Regions from separate parts of the Paludibacterium sp. B53371 genome, predicted to be linked through region 3. Evidence: predicted binding sites of a transcription regulator. Region 3 holds the regulator's gene; each other region holds the start of a gene.
What was found. The regulator FNR, encoded in region 3, switches genes on or off when oxygen is low (the NO sensors DNR and NnrR bind a similar motif). The targets are predictions, from matches to a motif close to TTGATNNNNATCAA.
Positions count from the first base shown of each region.

Region 1: JNO51_RS11090 (DUF3149 domain-containing protein) is a predicted target of FNR. The motif match lies at 6,070-6,083, and genes of this name have one in related genera.
Region 2: JNO51_RS07270 (universal stress protein) is a predicted target of FNR. The motif match lies at 5,129-5,142, and genes of this name have one in related genera.

Region 1 covers NZ_CP069163.1:2,304,433-2,314,733, reverse strand. The annotation lists gene JNO51_RS11125 (branched-chain amino acid ABC transporter substrate-binding protein) at 1-277, shown strand, start outside; gene JNO51_RS11120 (hypothetical protein) at 332-577, opposite strand; gene JNO51_RS11115 (glutamine amidotransferase) at 574-1,281, opposite strand; gene JNO51_RS11110 (YggS family pyridoxal phosphate-dependent enzyme) at 1,274-2,047, opposite strand; gene JNO51_RS11105 (PLP-dependent aminotransferase family protein) at 2,146-3,597, shown strand; gene JNO51_RS11100 (iron-containing alcohol dehydrogenase) at 3,708-4,868, shown strand; gene JNO51_RS11095 (glutathione S-transferase family protein) at 4,865-5,779, shown strand; gene JNO51_RS11090 (DUF3149 domain-containing protein) at 5,852-5,986, opposite strand; gene fabI (enoyl-ACP reductase FabI) at 6,161-6,952, opposite strand; gene trxA (thioredoxin TrxA) at 7,137-7,463, shown strand; gene rho (transcription termination factor Rho) at 7,589-8,845, shown strand; gene JNO51_RS11070 (trimeric intracellular cation channel family protein) at 8,929-9,573, shown strand; gene JNO51_RS11065 (CoA pyrophosphatase) at 9,576-10,190, shown strand; gene JNO51_RS11060 (diguanylate cyclase domain-containing protein) at 10,195-10,301, opposite strand, start outside.
Region 2 covers NZ_CP069163.1:1,522,057-1,532,357, reverse strand. The annotation lists gene JNO51_RS07300 (pyridoxal phosphate-dependent aminotransferase) at 1-557, shown strand, start outside; gene JNO51_RS07295 (hypothetical protein) at 685-969, shown strand; gene JNO51_RS07290 (sodium-dependent transporter) at 1,030-2,406, opposite strand; gene argE (acetylornithine deacetylase) at 2,526-3,707, opposite strand; RNA gene ffs (signal recognition particle sRNA small type) at 3,856-3,954, shown strand; gene JNO51_RS07275 (DNA-binding transcriptional regulator) at 4,204-4,527, shown strand; gene JNO51_RS07270 (universal stress protein) at 4,610-5,059, opposite strand; gene JNO51_RS07265 (thioesterase family protein) at 5,184-5,630, shown strand; gene JNO51_RS07260 (TerB family tellurite resistance protein) at 5,627-6,085, shown strand; gene xerC (tyrosine recombinase XerC) at 6,072-6,965, shown strand; gene JNO51_RS07250 (CinA family protein) at 6,954-7,475, opposite strand; gene pgi (glucose-6-phosphate isomerase) at 7,501-9,150, opposite strand; gene orn (oligoribonuclease) at 9,201-9,746, opposite strand; gene JNO51_RS07235 (M48 family metallopeptidase) at 9,825-10,301, shown strand, end outside.
Region 3 covers NZ_CP069163.1:593,953-604,253, reverse strand. The annotation lists gene hemN (oxygen-independent coproporphyrinogen III oxidase) at 1-1,313, opposite strand, end outside; gene fnr (fumarate/nitrate reduction transcriptional regulator Fnr) at 1,423-2,172, shown strand; gene JNO51_RS02895 (DUF1853 family protein) at 2,200-3,111, opposite strand; gene JNO51_RS02890 (RNA methyltransferase) at 3,089-3,853, opposite strand; gene JNO51_RS02885 (inositol monophosphatase family protein) at 3,995-4,783, shown strand; gene JNO51_RS02880 (DHA2 family efflux MFS transporter permease subunit) at 4,832-6,304, opposite strand; gene JNO51_RS02875 (MarR family winged helix-turn-helix transcriptional regulator) at 6,353-6,820, opposite strand; gene JNO51_RS02870 (porin) at 7,083-8,246, shown strand; gene mutS (DNA mismatch repair protein MutS) at 8,416-10,301, shown strand, end outside.

The DNA.
Region 1 (10,301 bases), 1.7 Mb from region 3:
TCGCTTCAACGAAGAAGTCGCCACTTACTCGCCGTACGGCTATGACGCGACCCGCGTGATGATTGCCGCCATGCAAAAGGCTGATTCGTCCGATCCGGCCAAGTACCTGCCGGTACTGGCGTCCATCGATTACACCGATGCCGTGACTACCCCGCACCTGGGGTACGACAGCAAGGGTGACCTGAAGATCGGTGGCATCACCGTCTACAAGGTGGTGGGGGGCAAGTGGACCGTGCTGGAAAGCGTGGGCGGGGCAGCCGCTTCCGCTGCGCAGTAATCTGTCCTGATGTCAGCCAAGGCCCGGCGTGTCAACGCCGGGCCGTTTTTGTTTTCAAGCCGGGACGGGCCAGTCGACCTGGCGGAAGTGTGGGGTGATGGCCAGCAGGCGAGTGCCTGTCGGGCCGGTTTCGATCAGCCGGCTTTCCTGCTCAGCACAGCGTACCTCAGCCTGAAACCCCTGTGCTGGTGACAGCAGTTGCAAGAGTTGCGTGATGACCTGCTCAGCCTGCGGTACCTCGGTTTCAAAGACGCCCCACAAGATCTGGTGATGCCACAATGTGACTTTCCAACGCGTCATCGTGTCGCCTCCCATTGCTCAAGCCATTGCTGAAAGACCTTGCGCGACTGCGGCACGACGGCCTGGCCCAAACGTTGTGCCTGCTGGCGCAGTGTTTCGGGTGCGATGCCGGCATGCGCCAATTCGGCGGTATGGCCGATTAGCCAGCGTTCCAGTTTGTTCGGGTCGACTTCAAGATGGCATTGCAGGGCCAGCGCGTGGCGCTCGATGGCAAAGGCCTGAAAGGGGCATTGTTCGCTGTAGGCCAGATGCTGTGCCGAGTCGGGAATGGCAAACTGTTCTCCATGCCAGTGCAGTACCGGTAGGTGATCCAGCGGAGCGAGCACGGAGTCGCGCCCGGCTTCGGTCAGCATGAGCGGGGCATAACCGATTTCCTGGCGCGCCATCGGGCTGACCCTGGCGCCCAGCGCGCAGGCCATCAACTGAGCCCCCAGACAGACACCCAGGACGGGGCGGCGTGCTGTCAGTTGTGTCCGGATCAAGTCCAGCTCTGCGCTCAGGAAGGGGTATCGGGTCACCTGGCTGGCGCTGATCGGGCCACCCAAGACGATCAGCAGGTCTTCCTCTCCGGGCAAGACCGCCGGCAGAAGGTCTGTGCCGGCCTCCCGTTTTTCGATCCGGTAGCCGACCTGGTGCAATAGCGGTGTCCACAGGCCCGCATCTTCAAAAGCGACATGCTGGATGAGCCAGGCGGTTTTAGACATGGAGGTTCTCCTTGTCGTGTTCGGGCCAGTAATGACTGTCGGGAATGGTGCGGGCGCCGAAGATGGCCTGGCCGACGCGAACCACCGTGGCCCCTTCTTCGATTGCCAGTTCGTAATCACCGGACATGCCCATGGACAGATGCTCAAGCGACATACCCGCCGGCGCCTGCTCGCGCAACTGGTCTCGCAATAGGCGCAAGCGGCGGAAACACTGGCGGACCGCCTGGGTTTCGCTGGACAGCATGGCCAGGGTCATTAGCCCGGTGACTTGCAGGCTGTGAAACGGTCGCAGCGCCTGGAGAAAACTTGCCACCTGGTCCGGCGGCAGGCCGTATTTGCTGTCTTCGCCCGAGGTGTTGACCTGAACCATGACAGGGAGGCCCCGGCCGACCTGTTGCAGGCGGCGATCCAATTCTTCCGCCAGGCGCAGGCTATCCAGCGCCTGAAATTCGCTCGCAAATTGTACGGCGTGGCGCACTTTGTTGGTCTGCAGGTGGCCGATCAGAATCCAGCGCAAATCTTGCAGCTCGCTCAGTGTCTGCGCCTTGCCGTGGGCTTCTTGCACTTTGTTTTCACCCAACTCAAGGCAGCCAGCCTGGTGGGCGGCGCGGAGTCGTTCAAGATCGACGGTTTTGCTTACCGGCAGCAGTCGGACGCTGTCTGTTGCCCGCCCGACGCGCAGGCAGGCCTGTGCCATGCAGTGTCGGACCTGTTGCAGATTGTGGGTAATGTCATCGGCGTTACGCGCCAGGGGATAAATGGGCATCGGTGCCTCCTTGCCATGGATTTCCTATAGGCTATGTCAGCACTGGCCCGCTAAAAACATCCAGTTATAATAAAAAACATGGTCCAGAAGGAGTGCTGATGTTTCGTTCCTGGTCGTTGTCCCTGGTGCTGAACCGCCAGGATGCCCCCTCTCTGCACTTGCAATTGGTGCAGGCTTTGACCGAGGCCATCCTGTCGGGCCGTTTGCCGCCCGGTATGGTGTTGCCCGGTAGTCGCGAGCTGGCGGCACACTTGAGGGTCAACCGCAAGACGGTGGTGCTGGCTTTGGATGAACTGATCGCTCAGGGGTGGCTGCGTACCCAGCCAAGACGTGGCACCTTTGTGGCCGAATCCCTGCCCATGCCCCCCGTGCTGACGGCGTCGCCTGCCGCGGCGAGCGGTGAGGCGGCTTATGCCTTGCAAGGGGGCGAGGAGGGGGAGGGGGCCAGCCTGTTGGCCCGGGTGCCGGATGGGGCGCCGGATACCCGGCTGATTCCATTTGATGTCCTGGGACGCGCGTTTCGCAAGGCGCTGATTCACAGCGCTCGCAGTAACCGTCTGGCCTATGATGATCCACGCGGGTCATTGCCGCTGCGCGAGGCATTGGCGCAGATGCTTCGCATGGAGCGCGGGCTGGCCGTTGATGCCGACAATCTCTGTCTGGTGCGCGGCAGCCAGATGGGGATTTTCATCGCGGCACGGCTGCTGTTGGCACCGGGTGATTGCGTGGTCATGGAGCAATTAAGCTATCCGCCAGCCCGGCAGGCTTTTTTGTCTGCCGGTGCGCGCATTTTGCCGCTGGCCATGGATGAGGCCGGTGCCGACCCTGTCGCATTGGCGGCGCTGTGCCTGCGTGAGCGAGTGCGGGTGGTGTATCTGACGCCGCAGCACCAGTATCCGACGACTGTCTGTCTGTCGGCGGAGCGGCGCATGGCGATTCTGGCGCTGGCGGCTCGGTATGGCTTTGCCGTGATCGAGGATGACTATGATCACGAATTCCACTTTGCCCATCACCCAGTCATGCCCATGGCGGCCGTGGATGGTTTGCGTCATGTGTTTTACATCGGTTCTCTCTCCAAGGTGCTGGCACCTGGTCTGCGCATCGGTTATATCGTGGCGCCCGCAGCGGTCATCCGTCGCTGTGCCGGACAGGTATTGCAGATCGATCGCCAGGGTAATGCCGTCACCGAGCTGGCCGTGGCCGCCCTGATGGCCAACGGCGAGTTGAAGCGCCATGTGCGGCGGGTCACGCGCATCTATGCCGAACGACGGCGTCGGCTGCTGGCATTGCTGCGTTCTGATCGAGGTTTGTGGGACTACACCATGCCAGCAGGTGGGCTGGCGATCTGGCTTCGGCTAGCCGATGGCAGTCCTGCGGCACGGCGCTTGCAGCAAGCCGAAGTGGGAGATCTGCCCTGTGTGACGGCCAGTCAGTGTGCGGTCGTTCCCGGCTCGACTGTCTCGGCCGGCTTGCGGCTGGGCTTCGGGCATCTGGATGAAGAGGAAATGCAGCGATGCCTGGACAGGTTGCGTACCGTGCTGACCGGCTGAGACGTCGCCGCCTTGTTGCTGTCGGATTTCTTTGTAGACGACCGGTCTAATTGAGCGTAGCATGGCGCCATTCTTTGGTATCAAGACGACCAGTCCACTCAGGAGTTCGTATGCAGAATTTTGACTATTACAATCCCACCCGCATTGTCTTTGGCCGTGACACTATCGGCCGTCTGGCCGAGCTGGTGCCGGCTGGTGCCCGTGTGCTGGTGCTCTATGGCGGCAGCAGTGCCGAAAAGACCGGCACGCTGGCGCAGGTGCGCGAGGCCCTGGCCGGCCACGTGGTGCAGGAGTTCGGCGGCATTGAGCCAAATCCGCATTTTGAGACCCTGATGCGTGCCGTTGACCTGATCAAGACGCAGCAACTGGATTTTCTGCTGGCGGTGGGCGGTGGCTCGGTGATTGATGGCAGTAAATTTGTGGCCGCCGCCGCCCTGTTTGAGGGCGATGCGCTGGACATTCTGAAGCAGCGCGGCGGCAATATCCGCCAGGCCCTGCCTCTGGGGACGGTCCTGACCCTGGCGGCTACCGGTTCGGAAATGAATAGCGGCGGGGTCGTGACCCATGCCGCCACGCACGCCAAGCTGCCGTTCCGCAATCCGCTGCTGTTTCCGCGTTTTTCGATTCTGGATCCGCAAAAGACCTTCACCGTACCGGAACGGCAAGTGGCCAACGGGGTGGTGGATGCCTTCGTGCATGTTGCCGAACAGTATTTGACCGTACCGGGGCAGGCGCTGGCACAGGATCGCTTTGCCGAGGGGCTGTTGCAGTCGCTGATCGAACTGGGGCCGCAAGTACAGGCCAACCCGCTGGACTACGAGGTGCGTGCCAATCTGATGTGGGTCGCCACGCTGGCACTGAACGGCATCGTGGGGGCCGGCGTGACCCATGACTGGTCGACGCACATGATCGGCCATGAGCTGACCGCGCTTTTTGAGATCGATCATGCCCGCACCCTGGCGCTGGTGTTGCCGGCCAGTCTGTCGCTGCGCCGGGACAGCAAGCGAGCCAAGTTGCTGCAGTATGCCGAGCGAGTCTGGCAGCTGCACGAGGGCCCGGAGGCGCAGCGTATCGAACAGGCTATCGCGCTGACGCGCGATTTCTTCGAGCGCATGGGCTTGCCGACGCGCCTGTCCGACTATGGTCTGGGTGAGGAGGCGATCGAGCAGGTGGTCAGCCAGCTGCAGGCCCACGGCATGACCCGGCTGGGTGAGGGCGGTCATGTCACGCCGGATTTGGCGCGTCAGATCCTGCAGGCGGCCCGCGTATGAAGCCCGCCCTGATTCTGCATCACTATGCCGCTTCCCCCTACTCGGAAAAAATCCGTCTGATGCTGGGGCAGCGTCAGCTGCCATGGTTGTCGGTGGCGATGCCGCCAGTGTTGCCCAAGCCGGACCTGATGCAGCTGACACATGGCTACCGGCGCGCGCCGGTGCTGCAGATCGGTGCCGATATCTATTGTGATTCAGCACTGATCGCCGACGAAATTGAGCGTCGTTTCCCCCAGTCTGCGCAGCCGACGCCGCATGGTCGCGCCCTGGCCGAAGTGTTGAGCCACTGGGTGGATATCGAGTTGTTCTGGCTGACTGTGCGTCTGGTCATGGGGCGGCACGCCGAGCAGATTCCGCAGTTCATGCTGGATGATCGCGCGGCGATGCACCGGCAATATGATTTCTCGCGCCAGACCCTGGTGGCCGACCTGCCGCAGGTGACGGCACAGCTGCGCCCGATGCTGGCCTGGCTGGATGCGCTGCTGACCGGACAGTCTTTCTTTGCCGGCGCGCTGCCGTCCGGCGGCGATTTTGGCGTCTACCATCCGCTGTGGTTCCTGAATAATATCGGTGCGCTGAACGAGCTGGCACCGCAGGATGGTCCTTTGCTGGCCTGGTTCGGCCGCATGACGGCGTTCGGTCATGGCGAGCATGCCGAACTCTCCGCTGCGGAGGCGATTCATCTGGCGTGGTCGGCACAGCCGGAGAAGGCCGGGGGTGTTTCCGAACCAGGCTGGCAGGTCGGGATGCCGGTGTCGGTGATGCCGGAAGGCTATCCGCTGGAGGCCGTCCATGGGGCGCTGTGCGGATTGACGGCACAGCGCATCTCCCTGGCGGTGGAGACCCCCGCCGGCGGACATTTGCACCTGCACTTTCCGCGGCTCGGTTATCAACTGACGCAGGCTGACTAGGCAAGCAGCCCGCCTTGCCTTTCCGGCGTGGCGGGCTGAGGTGGCCACGGGGCGGCCGCAGGTCCTGCGGCTTTACTTCGGTCCGGTCTGTTTGGATTTGCGGATCAGAATGCCGGCACAGCCGACGACAACGATGGTGGCAAACACGATGGTCACCAGGCTGAGAAGGCCGACATCGTCCGAAAGAAGTTGCTGAATCAGTGCCATGGTCCGCTCCTGTTGGTTTAACGGTCGTTATCCGAATGACATTATTTCTGAATCTAAATTAACCATTGTGCTGGTATGGTTTTTTGATGCAGATCAACGGTGCGGCGGGTGGAAAAACAAAACCCCACACGGCCTGCTGGCGGTGTGGGGCTGGCGACGGAGCGTGCCGGAGGGTCAGTCTTCTTCCGGGACGTTCAGCGCATTATTGCTGTAACCGGCGTCGACATAGGTGATCTCGCCGGTGATGCCGGAGGCGAGGTCGGACAGCAGGAAGGCGGCGGCATTGCCGACTTCTTCCGTCGTGACGTTGCGGCGCAGCGAGGACTGGCCGGCGACATGGTTCAGCAGCTTGGAGAAGTCCTTGATGCCCGAGGCCGCCAGCGTCTTGATCGGACCGGCGGAGATCCCGTTGACACGGATGCCGTCACGACCGAGTGCGCTGGCCATGAAGCGGACGCCGGCCTCCAGGCTGGCCTTGGCCAGACCCATCACGTTGTAGTTGGGGATGGCACGGATGGCACCCAGATACGACAGCGTCAGCAGGGCAGACTTGCGTCCCTGCATCATCGGGCGCGCGGCCTTGGCCAGTGCCGGGAAGCTGTAGGACGACACGTCGTGGGCAATCTGGAAGGCTTCGCGCGACAGCGAGTCGAGGAAGTCGCCGTTGAGCGCTTCGCGCGGTGCGAAGGCAATGGCATGTACCAGCCCGTCCAGCCCGTCCCAGTCCTTGCCCAGATCGACGAACAGCTGTTCGATTTCGGCATCGTTCTGCACGTCGCAGCGATAGACCAGCTTGCTGCCGAATTCGGCAGCCATTTCGCGCACGCGGTCTTCCAGCTTGTCAACGACATAGGTGAAGGCAAGTTCCGCACCCTCGCGATGACAGGCCTGGGCGATGCCGTAGGCGATGGATCGGTTGGAGATCATGCCGGTGATCAGAATTTTTTTTCCTTGCAGGAAACCCATCGTCAGTCCTTCTAACTAAACATAGCCTGCCATTATACCCAAGCCGGGCAGAAAACGCAGACCATAATTGTAGGACAAAAAATTGGCCATGCCGGTTTGTGTCAACCCTGCTCAGACCAGGGTTGCCGCGCGCTGGCTGGCTTGCTAACATCCCGAGATCAAGCTTAATAAATAGAGAGCAACCATGAGCGACCTGATTCAGCATGTGACCGACAACTCCTTTGAACAAGATGTCCTGAAAGCCGACGTACCGGTACTGGTCGACTACTGGGCTGAATGGTGTGGTCCGTGCAAGATGATCGCGCCGATCCTCGAAGACGTGGCCAAGGAGTATCAGGGCCGCCTGAAGGTGGTCAAGCTCAACATCGACCAGAACGAGCAGACCCCGCCGAAATTCGGCATCCGCGGCATTCCGACCCTGATGATCTTCAAGGACGGCAATGTGGTGGCCACCAAGGTCGGCGCACTGGCCAAAGGCCAGCTGACGGCTTTTGTTGACAGCCACATTTAAAGTGTTTATTCTCGACTGAATTCTTAAGCGGGCGGCGGAAGTCGCCCGTGTCGTATCTGCTGTCCACACCTCTTGAAGAACAAACATCCCTCTCGCCAATCGTACTCGAGTCGAAACCGGCTGCTATGCATTTATCTGACCTGAAACACCTTCCTGTTACCCAGCTCGTCGAAATGGCTATTGCCAATGAGATCGACGGTGCCAACCGGTTGCGCAAGCAAGATCTGATCTTCGCGCTTTTGAAAAACCAGGCCAAAAAGGGCGAAAGCATTTATGGCGAGGGGACGCTGGAGGTACTGCCGGACGGATTCGGTTTCCTGCGCAGCCCTGACACCTCGTATCTGGCCGGCCCCGATGACATTTATGTCAGCCCGAGTCAGATTCGCCGTTTCAATCTGCATACCGGCGATTCGATCGAAGGCGAGATCCGCACGCCGAAAGATGGCGAACGCTACTTCGCCCTGGTGAAGGTTGACAAGGTCAACCACGATGCCCCGGAAAACTCCAAGCACAAGATCCTGTTCGAAAACCTGACGCCGCTGTTCCCGACCGAGCCGCTGCATCTGGAACGTGATATTCGTGCCGAAGAAAACTTCACCGGCCGCATCATTGATCTGATCGCCCCGATCGGCAAGGGTCAGCGCGGTCTGCTGGTGGCGCCGCCCAAGTCCGGCAAGACCGTGATGCTGCAACATATTGCGCATGCCATCACGGCCAATCACCCCGAAGTCGAACTGATCGTGCTGCTGATCGACGAACGTCCGGAAGAAGTGACCGAAATGCAACGCTCGGTGCGTGGCGAAGTGGTCTCCTCCACCTTCGACGAACCCGCCACCCGTCACGTGCAAGTGGCCGAAATGGTCATCGAAAAGGCCAAACGCCTGGTCGAGCACAAGAAGGACGTGGTCATCCTGCTGGACTCCATCACCCGTCTGGCGCGTGCCTACAACACCGTGGTGCCGGCTTCCGGCAAGGTGCTGACCGGCGGTGTCGACGCCAATGCCCTGCAGCGTCCGAAGCGCTTCTTCGGTGCGGCGCGCAATATCGAAGAGGGTGGTTCGCTGACCATCATTGCCACGGCCCTGATCGATACCGGCTCGCGCATGGATGACGTGATCTACGAAGAATTCAAGGGTACCGGCAACATGGAAATCCACCTCGACCGCCGGATGGCGGAAAAACGGATTTTCCCGGCGCTCAACATCAACCGTTCGGGTACTCGCCGCGAAGAGCTGCTGATTCCGCAGGAAAAGCTGCAACGCATCTGGGTGCTGCGCAAGCTGCTCTACCCGATGGATGATCTGGACGCGATGGAGTTTCTGCAGGACAAGATCCGCGCCACCAAATCCAACTCTGCCTTCTTCGACTCGATGCGTCGCTGAGGCAGGAAAACATCATTGTCAACGCCAGGTCGCTACCTGGCGTTTTTTCATCCCGCTGTCACCGCTGTCAGACGAATAAGAAAATGGATATTGCATCTCGCTTGAATTTAATGGAGTGGATCTCCGCCATTGGTACGGTCGCTTTTGCCTTTTCCGGCTATCTGGTCGGGGTGAAAAAGCGTCTTGATCTGCTCGGCATCCTGATTGTGGCCCTGCTGACTGGTATCGGCGGCGGGATTATTCGCGATGTTCTGGTTCACCGGGTGCCGGTGGTGTTCTACGATTACACCAACGTGGTGATCATTTCGATCACCCTGCTACTGTCGTGGATGACCGGGCTGCACAAACGCGAGAGCCAGACCTTCTATCGTGCCTTCATCGTGGCCGACTCGCTCGGGCTGGTCGCCTTCAGCATTACCGGCGCGCAAGTTGGCCTGATGTATGACCTCAACGCCTTTGGCGTGGTCCTGCTCGGTTTCATCACGGCAGTCGGCGGCGGGGTGGTGCGGGACATGATGGTCAATGACATCCCGTTCATCCTGCATGAAGACTTCTATGGCACGGTATCGATTCTGGTGGCCGGCGGCCTGTATGTGCTGGATCAGCTGGTGTATGTCAATTATCTGAGCTTGCAATTGCTCTTTGCTATCGGTCTGGCGATCCGCCTGATCGGGCACTGGGGCGATATGACCCTGCCGAAGATCGGGGTGGTGGGAGACAAGGAATAAACATGTTGCCGAGTGACAGGCAGGCGGCGGCCGAATGGATCGGCGCGCGGCTGGCACATGGACCGGATGACAGCTGGCGCGAAGCCATGCCGCCGCGTCATGCCTTTGAGCAGGTCTGTCCGGCAGCGGTGCTGATCGGTCTGGTCTGGCACGAGGCGGGGCCGACGGTGCTGCTGACGCGCCGCAGTGAGCACCTGCCGACCCACCCGGGGCAGATCAGCTTTCCCGGTGGCAAGCTGGAAGCGCAGGATGCCGGCCCGGTCGAGGCCGCCCTGCGCGAGGCCGAAGAGGAAATTGGTCTGGCGCGCCGGCATGTGCAGGTCCTGGGCACTTTGCCGCGTTTTGTCACCATTACCCGGTTTGCCGTGACACCGGTGGTGGCACTGGTTGATCCGGCAATGCGTCTGCAGGCAGACCCGGGGGAGGTGGCCGAAATCTTCGAGGTCCCTCTGGCTCCCGCTCTGGCACTGGATCAATACCAGCGCCATGCTTTCGAGCGCGACGGCCTGCAGGGTTACTATCTGTCACTCACCTGGCAGGATCGCTTTATCTGGGGCGCAACCGCCGCCATGCTGCGCCTGCTGGCGCTGACCCTCAACGATCCGCCCTACGCCTGAATCCTCAGTCCGTCTCCTCGTCGCACAGCAGGCCATTGACCCCGTCGGCCTTGGCCTGCTGCATCAGCTTGTCGGCACGCCGGGTAATGTCATCCAGCCTGTCGCCCAGGC
Region 2 (10,301 bases), 930 kb from region 3:
ACACCCGCTTCTGCAACATCCTCAACGCTGCCCCCGGGCTGAAGGACCGCACCATTCTGCTCAATGGCGTGTCCAAGGCCTATTCGATGACCGGCTGGCGCATTGGCTATGCGGGTGGTCCGGAGTGGCTGATCAAGGCCATGGAGAACATTCAGTCGCAATCCACCTCCAACCCGACCTCGATTTCGCAGGTCGCTGCCGAAGCGGCGCTCACCGGCGATCAGGGCTGCATCACCCCGATGCTGCAGGCCTTCAATCAGCGCCACGTCTTCGTGGTCGACTACTTCAACCGCATCCGCGGCCTGAAGTGCCTGCCGGCCGGCGGCGCGTTCTACGCCTTCGTCGATGCCCGTGACGCCATCCGCAACCTGCATGCCGAAGGCAAGATTGCCGAAGCGACCGATATGGCACTGGGCAGCTATCTGCTGGAAACACAAGATGTGGCCGTCGTACCCGGTTCGGCTTTTGGTGCCGAGGGTTATTTCCGCATCAGCTTTGCCACCAGCATGGGCAATCTGGAAAAGGCGCTGGCCCGTATCGAAAAAGCCCTGGCCTGAGCCCTTCTGCTGCCCGCGTACACCCCCTGACCTCAGGGGGTGTTTTACATTCCATGCCAGATAAATATTGATCCGCACCCGCCACCTTGTCTAAGCTTGAGACACCACAACGACAAGGAGAACCATCATGCGCAAGACCATCCTGCTATTCTGGCCCTCCTTCATCATCGCCTGCCTGGCTTCGGTCACGTTCTTTGCCCTGTTCGACCCGTACGAACTGAAGCTCCACGGCACCCAGCTGTTCAGTGACAAGCGGGCCGCCTATACCTTCTTCCTGCTGGCGGCCTGGGCCTTTGGCGCGCTCAATACGGCGGTCGTCTTCCTGCTGGAAAAAAACGCCCGCGAAGTGAACGGTTTTGTCCCCCAACCCCGTCCGGAGGCCAGCGTCGGCGACCCGGACGCGCCAAACTGACTGACCATCCAATAAAAAAGGCAGCCGAAGCTGCCTTTTTTCATGCGGCACATCACCGGCTCAGAACAGGCCCAGCCCCTTGAGCATCACCACCAGGATCAGCACGGGCGACACCCAGCGCAGAACGGTAAACAGCGCATTGAGCAAACCCTGATTCTGCAGTTGCCCCTGATTGCTCAAAGCCTCGCTCATGCGTTGCTTGCCCCATACCCAACCGACAAACAGACACAGACCAATGCCACCAAGCGGCATCATGACGTTGGAGGTGACAAAGTCGAACAGATCGAAGGTTGTCATGCCGAACAGCTTGACCCCCGCCATGCTGCTGTTGGACAAGGCGCAGGTTGAGCCGACCAGCGCCAGCATGGCCAGCGACAGCCAGGTGGCCACCGGGCGCTTCATCTTGAAATGCTCGCTCAGCAGGGCAATCGGCACTTCGAGAATCGACAGCATGGCGCCCATGGAGGCCACGGCGGTCAGTACGAAAAACACCACCATGAACAGATGGCCGAAAGGCATGTTGTGGAATACCGCCGGGATAGTGATAAACAGCAGCGAAGGACCGGCTGAAGGCTTGAAGCCGAAGGCAAACACCGCCGGAAAAATGGCAATGCCGGCCAGCATCGAAACAAACAAGTCGGCACACATCACCCGGAATGCGGTAGCCGGAATGTTTTGATCATCACGAAAATAGCTGCCGTACGTCATCATGGTACCCATGCCGATCGACAGCTTGAAGAACGCCAGACCGACCGCAGTCAGCACCACGGCGCCGGTAATCTTGCTGAAGTCGGGCTGAAACAGGAACTTCAGTCCTTCCGAAGCACCAGGCAGCATCAGACTGCGCACCCCGACCACCACCAGCAACACGAACAGCAGCGGCATCAGCTTCTTGGTTGCCGCCTCAATCCCCTTGGAGACACCCAGCAGCAGGATGCAGCCCATCAGGCCCAGCACCAGCCACTGCCACAGCAAGGACTGCCAGGGATCGGAAATCAGCTGGCCAAAAACCCCTTCCGTCACCTTGGGATCACTGGTCAGCAGGCCACTGCCCAGCGACTTGAACACATAGGCAAACACCCAGGCAGCCACTTCCGAGTAGAAGGCCATGATCAGGAAGGCCGCCAGCACCCCGGCGATGCTGATCAGCCACCAAGGCTGACCGGGAGGGGACAGCGTCTTCATGGTGGTGTAGGCATTGGCCTTGACCTTACGGCCCAGCATGATTTCGGCAATCATCACCGGCAGCCCCACCAGCAGGGTGGCCAGAATGTACACCACCAGGAAACCGGCGCCCCCGTTGGTACCGGTCAGATAGGGAAACTTCCAGATATTACCCAGACCGACAGCCGACCCCAGCGTGGCTGCCAACACCCCGAAACTGGAGGTAAATCCGTCCCGGGCGGCCACTGATGCGGCCTTTTTTTCATTTTTCATTTAATTTTGTCTCTCTTTACCCCGAATACATGGCCTGCTCAACCACCAGCAAGCCCCTTTGCCCAAAAAACCGTCGGGCAGGCGTGATTTTGCAGGATATCCACGCCGAGGCAAAGAGACTATTTGCCGCCGCCGGCCGATCGGCACACGATTTCTCGCAGACCATCGAGCCAGACCATGCATTCCTGCAGCTGCGTCCGCTCAATATACTCGTCGGGGCGATGCGCCTGCTCGATCGAACCTGGCCCGAGTACCACACTGGGGAACCCGGCCGCGCTGAAACAACCGGCTTCGGTGGTATAGGCCACAGCCTGATGTGACCTGCCCGGGCACAGCTCATGAATGTAGTCCAGCAACGAACTGCCCTGCGGTGACTCGAAGGGCTGACAATCTACCAACTGTTCAAAGGTGATGTCGGCTTCGGGCGCGGTACGACGCATTTCTTCAACCAGCGTGGCGGCGTAATCACGCACGGTATCGATATAACGTGCCAGCGGTTCGCCCGGCAGCCAGCGACACTCGAAGACAAACTCGCATTCACGCGGCACGATATTCGGCACGGTACCGCCGTGAATGGTCCCCGTCTGCAGCGTGGCATAGGGCACATCATAGAGAGGACGGGCGCGGCCAAAATGCGCTTCGGTATCCGCCAGTTTGCGGATATGGCTGATCAGTCGAGCCGCGTACTCGATGGCATTCACACCCTGCGGTGTCAGCGAGGAGTGCGCCGAACGCCCGGTCACCCGGCAGCGGAAGTGGGCGATGCCCTTGTGGGCAACGACCGGCTGCATCCGGGTCGGCTCGCCGATGATGCAACCGGACACAGGTATACCACGGGCAAGCAGATCGGCGATCAGCCGCGGCACCCCCAGGCACCCGACCTCTTCATCATACGAGAGCGCCAGACCGATCTGCTGCTGCAGTCGCCCTTCGGCATGCGCCGCCAGTACCGAAGGCAACCACGCCAGTACGCAGGCAATGAACCCCTTCATGTCGGCGGCACCGCGCCCGTACAGACGACCATCGCGCTCGCTGAGCACGAAGGGGTCGCTCGACCAGCTTTGCCCATCCACCGGCACGACATCGCTGTGACCGGACAAAATGAGCGCAGGCTGAGCGACCGGGCCGACCAGGGCAAAAAGATTGGCCTTGCTGCCATCATCGTTATAAGTCAGCTGGCTGGAGATGCCGAGCCCGGCCAGATGCTGCCGCACCCATTCGATCAGGCTCAGATTGGAATGGCGACTGGTGGTATCAAAGGCCACCAGCGTGGCGAGCAGGGATTCCGGTTCGTTGGACATGTCATTTTCCTGAAGGCAGTCTGGAACGCAGCGTAAGTCAGATTCCGATACCGACATCATACTTCGCTGAACATGAAATGGTAGACCCGGCAAAACGGAAAAAGATCGTGACACTTCAAGCCCGAGTGGCTATACTCTGCCTCTCTATGGCGGGTCTCCCCGCATTGCATCGTGGTTCACCTGGTCAGGTCCGGAAGGAAGCAGCCAAAATCACATCGTGCAAGTGCCGGGGGTCAGGCTCGCCACCCCTCCCCTCTCCCTATCATGCAAATTCATGTCATGCACGTATGTCATTGCGACATTGGCATAAAATCCCATTGTTCTCAACCATAAGATTCAGCTAACATTACGCAAAATTACTTACGCCAAGGCTTTACTATTTTTTTACAAAGTTTTGGGATACCCAATTTAGATATTTTGCTACTGTTAGATTGTCGGTCATGCCGAACAACTATTAGACAGCCGATTTCGCATTGCCAATGAGAGGACATCAAAAATGAAACTATTCGAAAAGATCACCAACCCGCGTGAAATCCGTCGCAAACTCGGCCTGAACCAACAAGAGTTCTGGAGCCGTATCGGCGTCACCCAATCCGGTGGCTCGCGCTATGAAAGCGGCCGCAACATGCCGAAGCCGGTGCGCGAACTGCTGCGCCTGGTGCATGTTGAACAGATTGACCTGTCGAAGGTTCGTCGCGAAGACTTCGAAATCGTGGAATATCTGAAAGAAACCCACCCGGACCTGTACAAGAGCCTGCGCAAGGCCGTACGTGCCAAGATGGAAACCCAGGAAGGCGGCGCAGAAGCGCTGCTGGGCTAAGCAGGCACGCCAGTCAGACAGACAGACAAAGGGCGGAAGCGCATGGCGCTTCCGCCCTTTTTCATGACCGACCGGTCACCCATTACTCGCCGTTATAGCGCACCAGCAGCACCGGCACATCGCAGGTCTTGAGCAGACCCTCGGCCACGCTGCCCATCAGCAGATGCATCACCCCGGTCCAGCCGTGGGTCCCCATGACCACCAGATCGGCCCCCCAGCTATTGGCATCCTCTTGCAACACCGAGGCAATCTTGTCGCCCCAGCTTTCCAGAATTTTGCACTCCGGCTTCACGCCCAGCGACTCGGCCTTTTCATGCGCCTGACGCAGCACCTGCTCGCCGGCCTCCTTGACCGATTTCTGCAATTCGGAGGCGTCGAGGAACTCGGTCCCTCCCCAGCCAAACTGCGCCAGGTCCACCACGTGCACCATACGCACCTGTGCGCCACACTCGCTGGCCAGCTTGCAGGCCTCTGTCAGCGCCAGATTCGAGGTTTCACTATCGTCTACCGGCACAAATATCCGTTGGTACATGATGCCCCTCCTTCATTGGGGAATGTGTCCCCTGTCAGTACCAGTCTAGCAAAGCGGGTTGCCAAACGGTTGATGCAGATTAAAACAGTCCATTAGACTGACGGCTTGCTACCGAGAGATGCCCATGGCCCGAATTCAGATCAGTTTACCCGACCCCGTGCTCTTCGAAACCCTGCTCGAAGTTCGCATCGGCGACATCAATTATGGCAATCACATGGCCAATGATGCAATTTTAAGATATGCACATGAAGCGCGACTGCGATTCCTGCAGTCGCTCGGCTATAGCGAACTGGACGTCGCCGGCAGTGGGATCATCATGGCAGACGCAGCCATCAGCTATAAGGCCGAGGTCTTTCATGGCAACCGCCTGCGCCTGAAGCTGGGCATTACTGATGTCAGCCACCATGGCTTTGACATGATTTACCAAGCTGTCGATGACAACTCAGGCAAAGAAGTGGCAAGATTGAAAACAGGTATCGTATTTTTCGATTACGCCCACAGAAAAATAGCGCCGATTCCGCCAGCTTTTCTGGCGAGACTGCCGCAGCTAGCAGGAGGAACACCCGCATGAGACCCTACCGCGTCAACTCCCCACAGGCGATGGCCCGCTTCATCGCCATGTTCATGATCACCGATGGTGAAATGGACGAGCGTGAACTCGATGCGCTGGAAAAGATCATGACCTACGACCTGCTCGGCCTGAGCCGCAAGCAGTTCACCCAGGTGCTGGTCGACTATTGCGATGATATCTCCGACGAGGCCGAGCAAGACGGCACCATCCATCTGATCGACCGCCAGCGCATCGACACACTGCTGGAAGAAGTCACCGACCGCAGCAAGCGTCTGCTGACTTGCGCCCTGGCCATGGACGTGGCCAAGGCGGATGGCGACATCAGCCCGCCGGAAATGGCCCTGCTGCGCTACCTGATGCAACGCTGGGACATCACCCTGAGCGACATCGAGGCCGCCATCATCAGAAAACCGCGGTCAGCCGGCAGCCAGCAACCGCAAAATGCCCTGGACTGAAGACTGCGCGGACTTTCTTGCCGCGCTGCAACGCGAAGGCAAGAGTCGCCATACCGTCGGCGCCTACCGGCGCGACCTGCACACCCTGACCGAGCTGGCCGGCGACAAGCCGGCCGGGCAGCTGAGCGTCAGCGACATCCGTCACTACATTGTCCGGCTACATGCCGGCGGTCTGTCCGGCCGCAGCATCGGTCGCATGCTCTCCGCCTGGCGCGGCCTGTTTGGCTGGCTGATCGGGCAGCAACGAGCCAGCCACAACCCCTGCCAGGGACTGCGCCCGCCGAAAGAAGGCAAACGACTGCCCCATGCCCTGGCCGTCGATGCCACGGCAGCACTGCTGGATGGGGTCACGCCGGACACCCCGCTGGCGCTGCGCGACAAAGCCATGTTTGAACTGATGTACTCTTCGGGATTGCGACTGGCCGAGCTGGCCGGACTGGACCTGGAAGATATCGACTTCGAGCAGTCGCTGGCACGCGTCACCGGCAAAGGCAACAAGACCCGCATCGTGCCGGTCGGCAGCGTGGCCAGGGCCGCCCTGCAGGACTGGCTGGGTCAGCGTCAGGCCGAACCGGGGGAAAGTGCCCTGTTCACCGGCCAGAGCGGCCGGCGGCTCGGTGCACGCCAGATCGAAAAGCGACTTGCCGAGTGGAGTCTCAAGAGCGGCGCCACACAGCACGTCCATCCGCACATGCTGCGTCATTCCTTTGCATCGCACCTGCTGCAATCCTCCGGGGACTTGCGCGCCGTACAGGAACTGCTCGGCCACGCCAACCTGTCGACCACCCAGATCTATACCAGCCTGGACTACCAGCATCTTGCCCAGGTCTACGATGCCGCTCACCCCAGGGCGCGCAAGCCGAAGACCTCAGACGACTGAGGTGGCGGCCGCGCAGCGTGCCAGCAAACGTTGCAACGCCATCAGCACGGTCTGCCCGCGCACCTCATCGCGATCGCCATCGAAATGGCAGACGAAAGCTTCATCACCATCCGGCCCTGCCAGGCCAAACCACACGGTACCGACCGGCTTGTCTGCCGAGCCGCCTCCGGGGCCGGCCACACCGGACACCGCCACCGCCCAGTCGGCTTTGGCCGCCCGGCAGGCCCCGCGCGCCATCTGGCGCACCGTCGCCTCACTGACCGCACCGTGGCACCGCAAGGTGTCGCCGTCCACGCCCAGCAATTGCTGTTTGGCTTCATTGCTATACGTCACAAACCCAAAACCGAACCAGGCCGAAGAACCGGGCACGGCCGTCAGCGCCCCGCTGATCAGCCCGCCGGTGCAGGACTCTGCCGTCGCCACGCATTGCGCGCGCGCCTGAAGTTGCAGCCCCAGACGCTGCGCCAAGGCCGCGGCCTGCTCAAACCAGTCTGCTGCACCATGCTGCATCGCCCTGCTCCTCTTGATGCCGTCCTTAACCGCGACGTTGCTGAAAATGCCGGATCAGTCCCTGCGTGGAACAATCATGGTGCGGATCGGCATCGCCGCCATCGAGCTGAGGCAGAATCACCCGGGCAAGTTGCTTGCCGTACTCCACCCCCCACTGATCGAAGGAGTTGATCCCCCAGATCACCCCCTGCACAAACACCTTGTGCTCATACATCGCCATCAGCATCCCCAGGGTATAGGGCGTGAGCTGATCAAGGGCGATGGTATTGGACGGCTGATTGCCCGGAAATAATTTCTGCGGCATCAGCATGTCGATCACATCGCCCGGCAGATCACCGATTTCCGCCAGGACCTCCGCTTCCGTCTTGCCATGCATCAGCGCCTGAGTCTGAGCCAGACAGTTGGCCACCAGCACCCGATGCTGCTGGTCACAGCCATCATGGCTGTTCATCGGCACGATGAAATCGCACGGCACCAGCCGGGTCCCCTGATGCAGCAACTGGAAGAAGGCATGCTGGCTGTTGACCCCCTCCTCACCCCAGATCACCGGGCCGGTATCGAAGTCCAGCCGCTCGCCATAGCGGCCGACCCGCTTGCCGTTGGACTCCATGTCCAGTTGCTGGATATGCGCCGGCAAACGGCGCAGGCCATGGTCATAGGGCATGATGGCATGGGTATGCGCACGGTAGAACGTGTTGTACCAGATCCCGAGCAAAGCCAGGATGACCGGGATATTGCGCACGAAGGGAGCTTCGAAGAAATGCCGGTCCATCGCATGACCACCGGCCAGAAACTCACTGAAACGCTCGAAGCCGACCGACAGCATCACCGGCAGACCGATGGCCGACCAGACGGAGAAACGCCCGCCGACCCAGTCCCAGAATTCGAACATATGCTGCGCATCAATACCGAACTGTGTGACGGCCTCGCGGTTGCTGGACACCGCCACAAAATGCTGTGCCACTGCGGCCTCGCCCAGATGACCGACCAGCCAGCGACGCGCCGCCTGGGCGTTGAGCAGGGTTTCCGGCGTGGTAAACGACTTGGACGCCACGATGAACAGCGTCGACTGCGGATCAAGCGGTTTGAGCGTGCGGGCAATATGCTGACCGTCGACATTGGAAACATAGTGAATGCGCAGCGTCTCGCTGGCATAAGGCGCCAGCGCCTCGGTCACCACCAGGGGGCCGAGATCCGAGCCACCGATCCCCAGATTGACGACATCGGTGATGGCCTTGCCGGTGGCACCGCGCCACTGGCCGCCACGGACACGCTCGCTGAAGTCCCGCATGCGCTGCAGCACGGCATGCAGTGGCGCCACCACATCCTTCCCGTCAACCTCGAGCCGGGCATCCCGAGGCAGACGCAGCGCCGTATGCAGCACGGCGCGGTCCTCGCTGACATTGATGCGCTCGCCGCTGCGCATACGCGCCATCCAGCCCGACAGCTCGGCCGCATCGGTCAGGTCGATCAGCAGTTCGAGCGTGCGTTCGGTAATGCGGTTTTTGGAGTAGTCGAGCAACAGGCCGTCCAGCTCGATGGAGAAACGTTCAAAACGGTGAGCATCGGCCTCGAACAGCTGGCGCATATGCATGTGGCGCGTGGCACGCTGATGCTGGTGCAGGCGCGCCCAGGCGGCAGAGGCATTGATATCGTTCTGGCGAAAAACAGGCATGCAGGGATTCCGGCGCACGCCCGCACCGTCGGCACGGGCGTGCCAGTAGCTTACAGTTTGATGAAATTGTCGCGGTAGTAACGCATTTCCTCGATCGATTCGAGAATGTCGGCCAGCGCCTCGTGCTTGCCCTTCTTGACCACGCCGCGGGCCAATTCAGGCTTCCAGCGCTTGCAGAGTTCCTTCAGGGTAGACACATCCAGATTGCGGTAGTGGAAGTGGGCCTCCAGCGCCGGCATCCAGCGTGCCATGAACCGGCGATCCTGGCAGATCGAGTTGCCACACATCGGCGACGTGCGCGCCGGCGTGTACTGCTGCAGGAAAGCCAGCATTTGCGCTTCGGCCTCGCCCTCGCTCAGCGTCGATGCGCGCACGCGGTCAATCAGGCCGGAACGGCCATGCGTGGACTTGTTCCAGTCATCCATGCCGTCGAGCACGCTGTCCGGCTGATGCACGGCGAACACCGGCGATTCGGCGACAATATTCAACTGGCTGTCGGTAATCACGACAGCCAGTTCGATAATCCGGTCGGTATCCGGGTTCAGGCCCGTCATTTCCATGTCGAGCCAGATGAGGTTGTTCTGATCTTGTGCCATACTTACTCGTCTTTGCTAGTATCCGGTCATTTTCCGCTATTGCCGCCTATCCGGCAAACCTCAAAGAAAAGATATCTGATGGCTGCCGTCTTTACCAAGGTGTTTATCGCTGTTGTTCTGCTGACGTTTTTCCTGCGATTGTGGCTGGCCCTGCGTCACAGTCGCCACATCCTGGCCCATCGCGACAGCGTCCCTCAGGCCTTTGCCGCCGACATGCCGCTGGAGGAACATCAGCGCGCCGCGGATTACACACGCGCCAAAATCCGCCTGAACATCTTCTCCGGCAGCCTCGATCTGTTGCTGACCCTGATGCTGACCCTTGGTGGCGGCTTCAATCTGCTGTGGTCGCTGGCCGGACTCCTCAGCCAGCACCCCATCTGGCAAGGTACGGCCTTCATCGCCATCAGCCTGATGCTGACCAGCCTGATTTCCCTGCCGCTGTCGCTCTACGCCACCTTCGTCATCGAAGCACGCTTCGGTTTCAACAAAATGACCCTGGGTCTGTTCCTGCTGGACGGCCTCAAGGGTGTGCTGGTCGGCGCCATCGTCGGCCTG
Region 3 (10,301 bases):
GGTTCAACGGTCAGGAAGTCGCCGTCAAAATGCAGCAGGCCCATCTGCTGCATCTCGCGCAGCTTCGGGATCTCTTCCGCAAAGTAATGGGCGAAATTGATATTGAAGATTTCCTCGATGGCCTCGAACGACAAAGAGAAACGGCACATCAGCGCCTGGATGATCGAGCGGCGCAGAATGTCGTCACTGTCCAGCACCAGTCCACGCATCACCGGCAGGCGGCCGGCGTCCAGCGCCGCATAGTAGGCATCCAGCTCTTTCTCGTTCTGGCTATAGCAAGGTCCCACCTTGCCGATCGAGGACACCCCGAAGGCCAGCATGTCGCAGTCGGCGTAGGTGGAATAGCCCTGAAAATTGCGCTGCAGACGCCCCTGACGCAAGGCAACCGCCAGGTCATCATCGGGCTTGGCGAAGTGATCCATGCCGATGAACACATAGCCCGCCTCGGTCAGTTGACGCACCGAGTGTTGTAAAATATCCAATTTCACTGAAGACGACGGCAGGTCGGCTTCGTCGATACGCCGTTGCGGCATGAACAGCGTTGGCAAGTGGGCGTAATTGTATAGCGCAATGCGGTCCGGACTGATGGCGATGACCTGCTCAATGGTCCGCGCCACGGAGCTTTGCGTCTGAAACGGCAGCCCGTAGATCAGGTCGATACTGACCGATTTGAAACCTGCCTCGCGCGCCGCCTGAATCACTTCCAGTGTCTCGTCCAGGCTCTGCACCCGGTTGACGGCCTCCTGCACGCGCGGTTCCAGATCCTGCACCCCGACACTGATGCGGTTGAAACCGAATGACGCCAGTTTGAAGATCGTCTCGCGCCCCACCTTGCGCGGATCAATCTCGATGGAATATTCACCTTCCGGCAAAAAGTCGAAATGCCCGCGCAGGATATTCATCAGTCGTTCGAGTTGCGCATCCGACAAGAAGGTCGGCGTACCGCCACCAAAATGCAACTGAATGACTTTTTCTCGCTCACCGACGGCATTTGCCACCATTTCTACCTCTTTTTCCAGGTAGTCGAGGTAGATATCTGCCTTGCTCTTGTCCTTGGTGATGATCTTGTTACAGGCACAGTAATAGCAAACAGTATTGCAAAATGGTAAATGAGCATATAATGATACAGCTTTACTGTTCGCCCCGATGCGACGCTGTTTGAGCCAATGACGATAATCGGCCTCGCCGAAATCCGCATGAAAGCGGTCTGCAGTCGGGTATGAGGTGTATCTCGGGCCGGAGCCTTCCAGCCGTTCGATCAGTTGTCGATCGAACTCGAAATGCTCCGGAGAAAACGAATGGATGGTGGTCATGTCGGTATTTGATGGAAAAACCGGTGGTGGGCTGGTAAATTTGCGGAAAACATTTGAATTCCGCTTTGACAAGAGTCAAGGTTCAATTAAAGGTTGCTCAAAAAACGGCATGACTGACCAGACCACCATCCAATTGCATGCGCTCAAGCTCTCCTGCTCCAACTGCAGCTTGCGCGAACTCTGCCTGCCCGTCGGACTGAATCGCGAAGAGATGACGCAGCTTGATGCCGTCATCCGCCAGAGCCGTCGCATCAAACGGGGCGAGTATCTGTTCCGCAGCGGTGAGGGCTTCAAGTCGCTGTTCGCCGTGCGCACCGGCTTCTTCAAGACCTGCGTCTCCAGCCAGGATGGCCGCGAGCAGGTCACGGGCTTCCTGATGTCCGGCGAGCTGATGGGGCTGGATGGCGTGTCCTCCAACATCCATGGCTGCGATGCCATCGCCCTGGAAGACAGCGAAGTCTGCGAACTGCCGTTCAATCGAATCGAGAGCCTTGGTCGCGACATCCCCAGCCTGCAGCACCATTTCTTCCGCCTGATGAGCCGCGAGATTGTCCGCGATCAGAACGTCATGTTGCTTCTTGGCAACATGAAGGCAGAAGAGCGTCTGGCCGCGTTCCTGCTCAACCTGTCCCAGCGTCTGGCCATCCGTGGCTTCGCCGCCAATGACTTCATTCTGCGCATGAGCCGCGAGGAAATCGGCAGCTTCCTCGGCCTGAAACTGGAAACCGTCAGCCGCACGCTGTCGAAGTTCCAGCAACAGGGCTGGATCAGCGTCGATCACAAGCACATTCAGCTGGTGAAACCGGAAGAACTCAAGCAACTGATCGCCGGCTGCATCCACTCCAACAACGCGGAGTAACTTGCCAGTCCCGACAACGGGCGCCGCTCAGCAGGCGCCCGTTGGCATTTGCTGCTGCAGCTGCACCAGCCGCCCGGCATCCGGCCAGCGCGACGGCAGAACAAAGCCGCGCCGCAATTCGCGCCATCCCCCCTCCTCTGCCACCATTTCCGCCACCATTTGGGGCGCCTCGGCTTGTGTCATCTGCACACGCAGGGCCTGTGCCGACCCTACCTCGCCGCTGGCGGCCAGCGCCGGCGACAGCCAGCGCATGCGCGGCAGCCACAGCCAGCGACTGGAGGCGTCGCGACAGGGCCAGGGCTGTTCGCAGTCAGCCATCCAGCCTTGCCATTGGGTTGCCGGCGCGAATGCCGCCTCGTCAGGCGCCTGACGGTAAAAAAAGCAGCCACGCACCAGTGCCCCGGTGCGCGGTGCCTCAAACCCCGGCGGCAGGACTTGTCGGGCCAGCGCATGGCGACTCAGCCTCAATTGCTGAGCCAGCTTGTCCTGTTTCAGCAGCCAGGCATCGCGCAGACTGGGGCCCACCAGGCCTGATGCCCCCTTCCCGCACTGCAGATAGAATTTGCTGCAGGTTTCCAGATGCCAGGGCTGGCCATCAATACGCAGCAGGAAGTCGAACTCACCCAGCGTCAGCCCTTTGTCGCGCAGCACCAGATTGTGCGCAACCAGCTCGATATGGGGGGAATGGTCAAACCAGAAAGCCAGCAGTTGCTCGGCATAGTGGCCAAGCCGCCTGACGGGACGAGCCGCCAGCCAGCGGCGCAGTGGCGCCGGATCGTTGTCCAGCATCGCCAGGCGCCTCATCCCGTCGGCCCCCAGCAGCAGCGCATCGGGCAGGTCGTCTGGCGTGAGCCAGGGTGCGCGGCCGGTCAGCAGACAGGCCAGATCACGCACCGCAGGCTGGCGCCAGGGCAGCTCAGGACTTGTCGGGAGGAACATGCCCGTCAGCCGCACGCATCACCTGCTTGAAGAAGCCGCGCAGGATGTCGACCTCTTCGCGCAGAACGCCGGCCCGATGGAACAGGGTGCGCATGCGGCGCATCAGCCGTTCGCCATTGCGGCGCTCGTAGTAGCCGATATGTGCCATGGTCTGATCCAGATGGGCGCACATGCCTTCCACCTCGTCAGCGGTCGCGGCCAGGCCGCTCGGCTTGAGATAATCGACGCCGACACCCACGTGGCTGAACAGCTCGTAGGTCATCACCTGCACCGCCATGGCCAGATTGAGGGAAAAATAATCCGGATTGCCCGGAATGGTCACCAGGCGATTGCACAGCTCGACCTCTTCGATCGACAGCCCGAAGGTCTCGTTACCGAACACCAGGGCCACCTGCTCGCCGGCCTGTGCCCGCCCCAGAAGCTCGGGCGTCAGCTCGCGCGGCACGGCCAGCGGGGTGGTCAGCTCCCGACGGCGACTGGTCAGCGCCGCGGCAACCGTCACCCCATTCAGCGCCTCTGCCAGGGTATCGACCACTTGCGCCGACTGCAGCAGATCCACCGCTCCCGAGGCCAGCGCATCGGCCTCACCACTGGGAAAAGCTTTCGGTGACACCAGCCATAATTGCGACAAACCCATGGTTTTCATGGCCCGTGCCGCCGAGCCGATGTTGCCCGGATGACTCGGTCTGGCCAGCACAATTCGGATGTTTCTCAAAAAATCAGGGACTTCGGGTTTATTCATTGACCGTTTCACATTAAAATAGCGGACATAATTTTGAAATGCGGCCTTCACATGCGCCGCCTTTCCTGTTCCTTAACCCAGATGATACCAGTCGGCGGCCCGCCCATGCGCGAGCCGTCCCTGTCAGTTTAGAGGCTGTCCATGCACCCGATGCTCAATGTGGCCATCAAGGCCGCACGCCGCGCAGGCAATGTGATTCAACGCGCTTCCATGAATGTCGATACCATCCGTGTCGAACGCAAGAAGCACAACGACTTCGTTTCCGAGGTCGATCGCGCCGCGGAACAAACCATCATTGAAACCATTCTCGAGGCCTATCCGAAGCACGCCATCCTGGCGGAAGAATCGGGCGCCAAGGGTGTGGGACAAGCCGAATACGAATGGATCATCGACCCGATCGACGGCACCACCAACTTCATCCACGGCCATACCCAGTACGCGGTTTCCATCGCGCTGGCGCACAAGGGCCAGATTCAGCAGGGCGTGGTCTACGACCCGAACCGCAACGACCTGTTCACCGCCTCGCGTGGCGTGGGCGCCTTCCTCAATGACCGCCGCATCCGCGTCGGCAAGCGTACCAACCTCAATGAATGCGTCATCTCCACCGGCTTCCCGGTGGTGGATCAGTCTTATATCGACACCTATCTCGGCATGCTCAAGGACGTGATCGGCCGTACCGCCGGCGTACGTCGCGAAGGTGCCGCCGCCATCGACCTGTGCAATGTGGCCTGCGGTCGGGTGGACGGTTTCTGGGAGTTCAACCTCAAGCCGTGGGATATCGCGGCCGGCAGCCTGATCATCCAGGAGGCCGGTGGCATCGTCACCGACATGAAGGGCGAGCAGGAATGGTTCGAATCCGGTGATATCGTGGCAGCCAGCCCGAAGGTTCTGGCCCAACTGCTGCACATCCTGTCGCCGCACGTGAAGTAAGCCAAAAAGCGCCCACGGGCGCTTTTTTTCATGGCGCTCGGCGGCGGATCAATCCGCCACGATCTCTACCTTGTGCACCACCCCCTTGCGCTGACGCAGCATCAGCACCAGCGGCAGCATCAGCAGGAAGCTGAAGGTAATCAGCCAGTAAACATCGACAATCGCCACCATGTGCGCCTGGCGGTCCAGCTCGCTGGCCAGCATGCTGGCCGAGGTCTCATCCAGCACGGTGCGCCCGCTCAGATTCAGATAAGACCACAGTGCCGGATTATTGATATTGAAATACCCAACCAGATGATTCCAGGCAGCCTGCGTGTCCCGGGTGTAGAAGGTAGTGATCACGGCAATCCCCACCGAGGAGCCGATGGTACGCAACAAGCTGAACAGACCTGCTGCCTCGGCGGTCAGCGCCGCCGGCAAGGTTGACAGGGCCAGCGTCGACAGCGGCACCCAGATCATCCCTAACCCGAAACCTTGCAGCAGTACCGGCCAGATAAACCAGGCCGTGCTGGTCTCCAGCGTGTAGTGCGTGCAGACCCAGGTACCACAGGCGCCGATCAGGATGCCGGTGCCGATCAGATAGCGGACGTCCACTTTCGACACCAGCCGGCCGATCATCATCATGCTGATCATGCTGGCAATGCCGCGTGGCGCCATGACCAGCCCGGTCGACAGGGTCGGGTAATGGAACAGGCCTTCCAGCATGATCGGCTGAATCACCATGGCGCCATACATGGCCAGCCCGAGTGCGGTGATCACGAAGCTGGAGGCCGCAAAATTGCCGTCGCGGAAAATATGCAGATCAAACAGCGGCTTCTGGCGCGAGAGCAGGCCTCGCAAACCAAAGCCGGCCATGCCGATCACACTGGCAAAGGTGGCCGCCACAATGGCCTGACTGGAAAACCAGTCCTCGGTATTCCCCCGGTCCAGCACGAATTGCAGCCCGCCAATGCCCAGGGTCAGCAGCAACAGGCCGAGCCAGTCCATGTCGCGCTGCCTGCGCGGCGTATCCGGCACCTGCCGGGCCAGCCACAGGGAGATCAGGCCAACCGGCACATTGATATAGAACGTCCAGCGCCAGTCAAGCACATCGGTCAACCAGCCCCCCAGCGTCGGGCCGCCAATCGGGCCGATCATGACCCCCATGCCCCAGATGGCCATCGCCCGGCCGCGCTCGGCCAACGGAAACGTATCCGCCATGATGGCCTGGGACAAGGGAACCAGTGCGGCGCCGAAGACCCCCTGCAGCAGGCGAAACAGCACAATTTGCGCCAGATTCTGCGCCACGCCGCACAGCATGGAGGCCAGCACGAAGCCGGCAATCGAATACAGCAGGTACCGACGCCGACCGAGGAGATCGGTCAGATAGCCGGTCAGCGGCATGAAGATCGCCGAGGCCACCAGATAGCTGGTCAAGACCCAGCTGATCTGATCAGCGGTCGTACCGAGATTGCCCTGCATCTGCGGCAGGGCCACATTGACAATCGTGGTATCGAGCGCCTGCATGATGGTGGCGGACATGACCGCCACCATGATCAACATCCGATTTGCCGGAGCCTGGCTCAAAACCTACTCCGGTGCACAATCCGACGCCGTGTGCGCCGCCAGCATGGCGGCAGCCAGCTGCTCCAGCTGCTCCAGCACCTCGATGGTTTGGGCCAGGGCCTCGGCAGGTACGCTGCCGAGCAATTCAGTTTTCATCTCGTCGGCAATCAGCGCCAGCTGCTGTCCTAGCGCGCTCCCCTGCCCGGTCAGCGACACCAGTTTGCTGCGCCGGTCATGCGGATCGGCCGTACGACTGACCAGTCCCTCGCTCTGCAAGGCATCCAGCAGCCGCACCAGCGAAGCCGGTTCGATACCGATGCGCTGGGCCAGATCACATTGCGCCAGCGGCTGACCGGCACGTAACAGTTTCAGCAGCACCTGCCAGCGCGCCTGAGACAGACCGAAAGGCCGGAACCGGGCATCGAGGGCACTGCGCCAGTTTTTCATCAGATGCACCAGGGCTTCGCTGAAGCGATCGTTTTGGGTCGGCATATCATTAGCAAACTAATTATGTTTAAGCTAATGATTCTAGCATGTCCGATCTGCCCCGGGCATGCCGCACTGTGGTCATATCACGACACATTCTTGCGACAGATCATGAAATTGTCGTTATTCATGATTTTGGCTCAACCCATTTATTGAGACATATAGCAATCAGACAATTCATGAAACTTCGGCCGCCATGCACCCTATCAATCTTAAAAAGACTGTTTAAATTGTATGACTCCTTTTACTCACATTCAGGAGTCATACCATGCATCTACGCTGGATCCCCCTGCTGGCCTGCCCGCTGTCCGCCCCGCTCTGGGCCGATGTCACGCTGTATGGCGAACTGCACGGCAGCCTTGGCCGCCACACCCTGTCGCGGGGGCCGAACCAGAACCGGCTGGACAATGCCGGTACACATTTCGGCATCAAGGGCAGTGAGTCGCTGGGCAATGGATTGAAAACCCTCTGGCAGATCGAGCTGGAGGCCGAGCTGGATGGCAGCAAGGCCCCGTCTCCGGGACAGACCTTTGCCGGACTGAGCGATGCCTCGCTGGGCACCCTGCGCCTGGGACATCTGAACAGTGCGCTCAAGGGGCTGTACACGGTCAATCAGTGGCGCTCGGGCGGCAGCATTGCCCATCACCGTCATCAGGGGCATGAAGGCATGAGGAATTTCGGCGCCGATGCCCTCAAGGTCTTCACCAATCCGGGCAAACGGCTGAAAAACGCCATTGCCTATGACTCTCCGGTCGTGGCGGGCTTTCAAACCAGCCTCAGCTACGGCTTTGGCGAAAACGCCACGCGTGACAGCACAGGGCAGGCGGAGATCGAACGGCCGTCCGACATTTTTTCGCTGGGCCTGAGCTATGCCGCTCAGGGATGGTTTGCCGCCTATGCCTTTCAACGCGAAGCCAATCCCTGCAGTCTGCGCCGGACCGGAGACAAGAAAGAGTGTCGTCCCCAGGCGGGCGGCGAACTGGAGCCCGCTCATCTGCACTATTTCGAGGCCGGCTATCGCAATGACCAGTGGCTGCTGGCTCTGGCCTGGCAGCAGGCGCGGGGCTATGACTGGACCGATGGCTTTTCCGGCGACAGCCAGCACCCCCAGGGGACAACGGGGGGCATGAAGTCAGCCGCCGAGAGCCGGCTGCAAACCCGGCAGGCGGCGCTCTCGCTGGCACACACCCGTGGCGCCATCACAGCAAAACTGACACTGGCACATGGCTGGGACCAGCGCACGAACGGAGAACGCCTGCCGCAGACCGGCTATCGTCAGTGGATCATCGGGGCCGATTACCAGCTCTCCAAACGCACGCAGGCCGGTATCGCTCATGGCCGGCTGATCTTCGCCCCCCAGGCGGGGGCCGCTGTGGCCGCGCGTGCCACCACCCTGACCAGCACCAGCCTGAGTCTGAGCCACAAGTTCTGAGCGCCAGGGCAGCCCGGCATATAGCCCGGGCCGCCCGGCTGTGAGAAAATCCATCCGGATGCCGCCGAGACGCGGCGCCAATGAGGCGAGGTCCCACCCCTCGCCCTTTTCTTTTCATTCTGCCCGGCCTGTTGCCGGGCTCAGCCGCCAGGAATCAGGGTCACCACCAATGACAGACGCCGCAGCCAAACACACCCCTGTCATGCAGCAATACCTCGCCATCAAGCGCGAGCATCAGGACAAACTGGTGTTCTATCGCATGGGCGACTTCTACGAGCTGTTCTACGAAGACGCCGAAAAAGCCGCCCGCCTGCTGGATATCACGCTGACCACCCGCGGGGCCAGTGCCGGCAATCCGATCAAGATGGCCGGGGTGCCCTACCATGCCGCCGAGCAATATCTGGCCAAGCTGATTCGCCTCGGTGAATCGGTCGCGATTGCCGAACAGTTCGGCGACCCGGCCACCAGCAAGGGACCGGTCGAGCGACGCGTGGCACGCATTGTCACGCCCGGTACCGTTACGGATGCGGCCTTTCTCGATGAAAAGCGCGATGTCCTGGTGCTGGCCCTGCAAACCATCAAGGGAAAGCTGGGACTGGCCTGGCTGTCGCTGGCCAGCGGCGAGTTCAAGGTGATGGAGACCGCCAGCGAGGAGCTGGCGAGTGAGCTGGAACGGCTGCGCCCTTCCGAGCTGATCCTGCCCGATGACTGCGATCTGGCTTTGCTGCAGGAACTGAACCTGCCGAAGAAAAAACTGCCGGCCTGGCAGTTTGACCCGCAGTCCAGCCATCAGGCCCTGACGCGGCATTTCGGCACGCGCGACCTGTCGGGCTTTGGTGCCGAGGAACTGAAAGTGGCCGTCGGCGCGGCCGGCGCCCTGCTGGAATACGTCAAGACCACCCAGGGTGCCAATCCGGCACACCTGATGTCGCTGGCGGTCGAGGACAGCCGCGAACTGATCCGCATGGATGCGGCGACCCGGCGCAATCTGGAGCTGACCGAAACCATCCGCGGCGAGCCCTCGCCGACGCTGTTTTCCCTGCTGGATCGCTGTGCCACCACCATGGGCAGCCGTCTGCTGCGCCACTGGCTGCATCACCCCCTGCGCCAGCAGGGCAAGATCGCTGAACGTCTGAGCGCCGTGCGTGCCCTGCTGCCGGGTCATGCCACCTTGCTGGCCGAGTTGCGCGAAGTGGCGGATATCGAGCGTATCTGTGCGCGCATCGCGCTGCGCTCGGCGCGCCCGCGCGACCTGTCGGCCCTGCGTGATTCGCTGATCAAGCTGGGCGACATCACGCCGCTGCTGCCCCAGGACGAGAGCGGACTGCTGGCCGAGCTGGCCGCGGCGCTGCCCGGTGCAGCCGGTCTGATCGAGACCCTGCAGCAGGCAGTGCTGCCGGAGCCGGCAACCTTTCTGCGTGATGGCGGCGTGATCAATCATGGCTATTCGGCCGAGCTGGACGAACTGCGCGCCATCCAGACCAATTGCGGCGAATTCCTGCTGGCGCTGGAGGCACGGGAACGCGAACGCAGCGGCATCGCCACCCTCAAGGTGGAGTTCAACCGGGTGCATGGCTTCTATATCGAAGTCAGCAAGGCACAATCGGAAAATGTGCCGGACGATTATCGCCGCCGCCAGACCCTGAAAAATGCCGAACGCTACATCACGCCCGAGCTGAAAGAGTTCGAAGACAAGGCGCTGTCGGCCCAGGATCGGTCGCTGGCACTGGAAAAGCAGCTCTACGAAGCCCTGCTCGAAACGCTGGCAGCGGGGATCGGCACGCTGAAGCAGGTGGCGGCCGCCGTGGCCACGCTGGATGTGCTGGCGGCGTTTGCCCAAAGCGCCGAAACGGGCGGCTATGTCGAGCCCGTGTTTGTCTCACAACCTGTGCTCGACATCCGCGGCGGACGCCACCCGGTGGTCGAAAGCCAGGTAGACAGCTTCATCGCCAATGACACCAGCCTGGGCGCAGCCCGCAAGCTGCTGCTGATCACCGGTCCGAACATGGGCGGTAAGTCAACCTATATGCGACAGACTGCGCTGATCACCCTGCT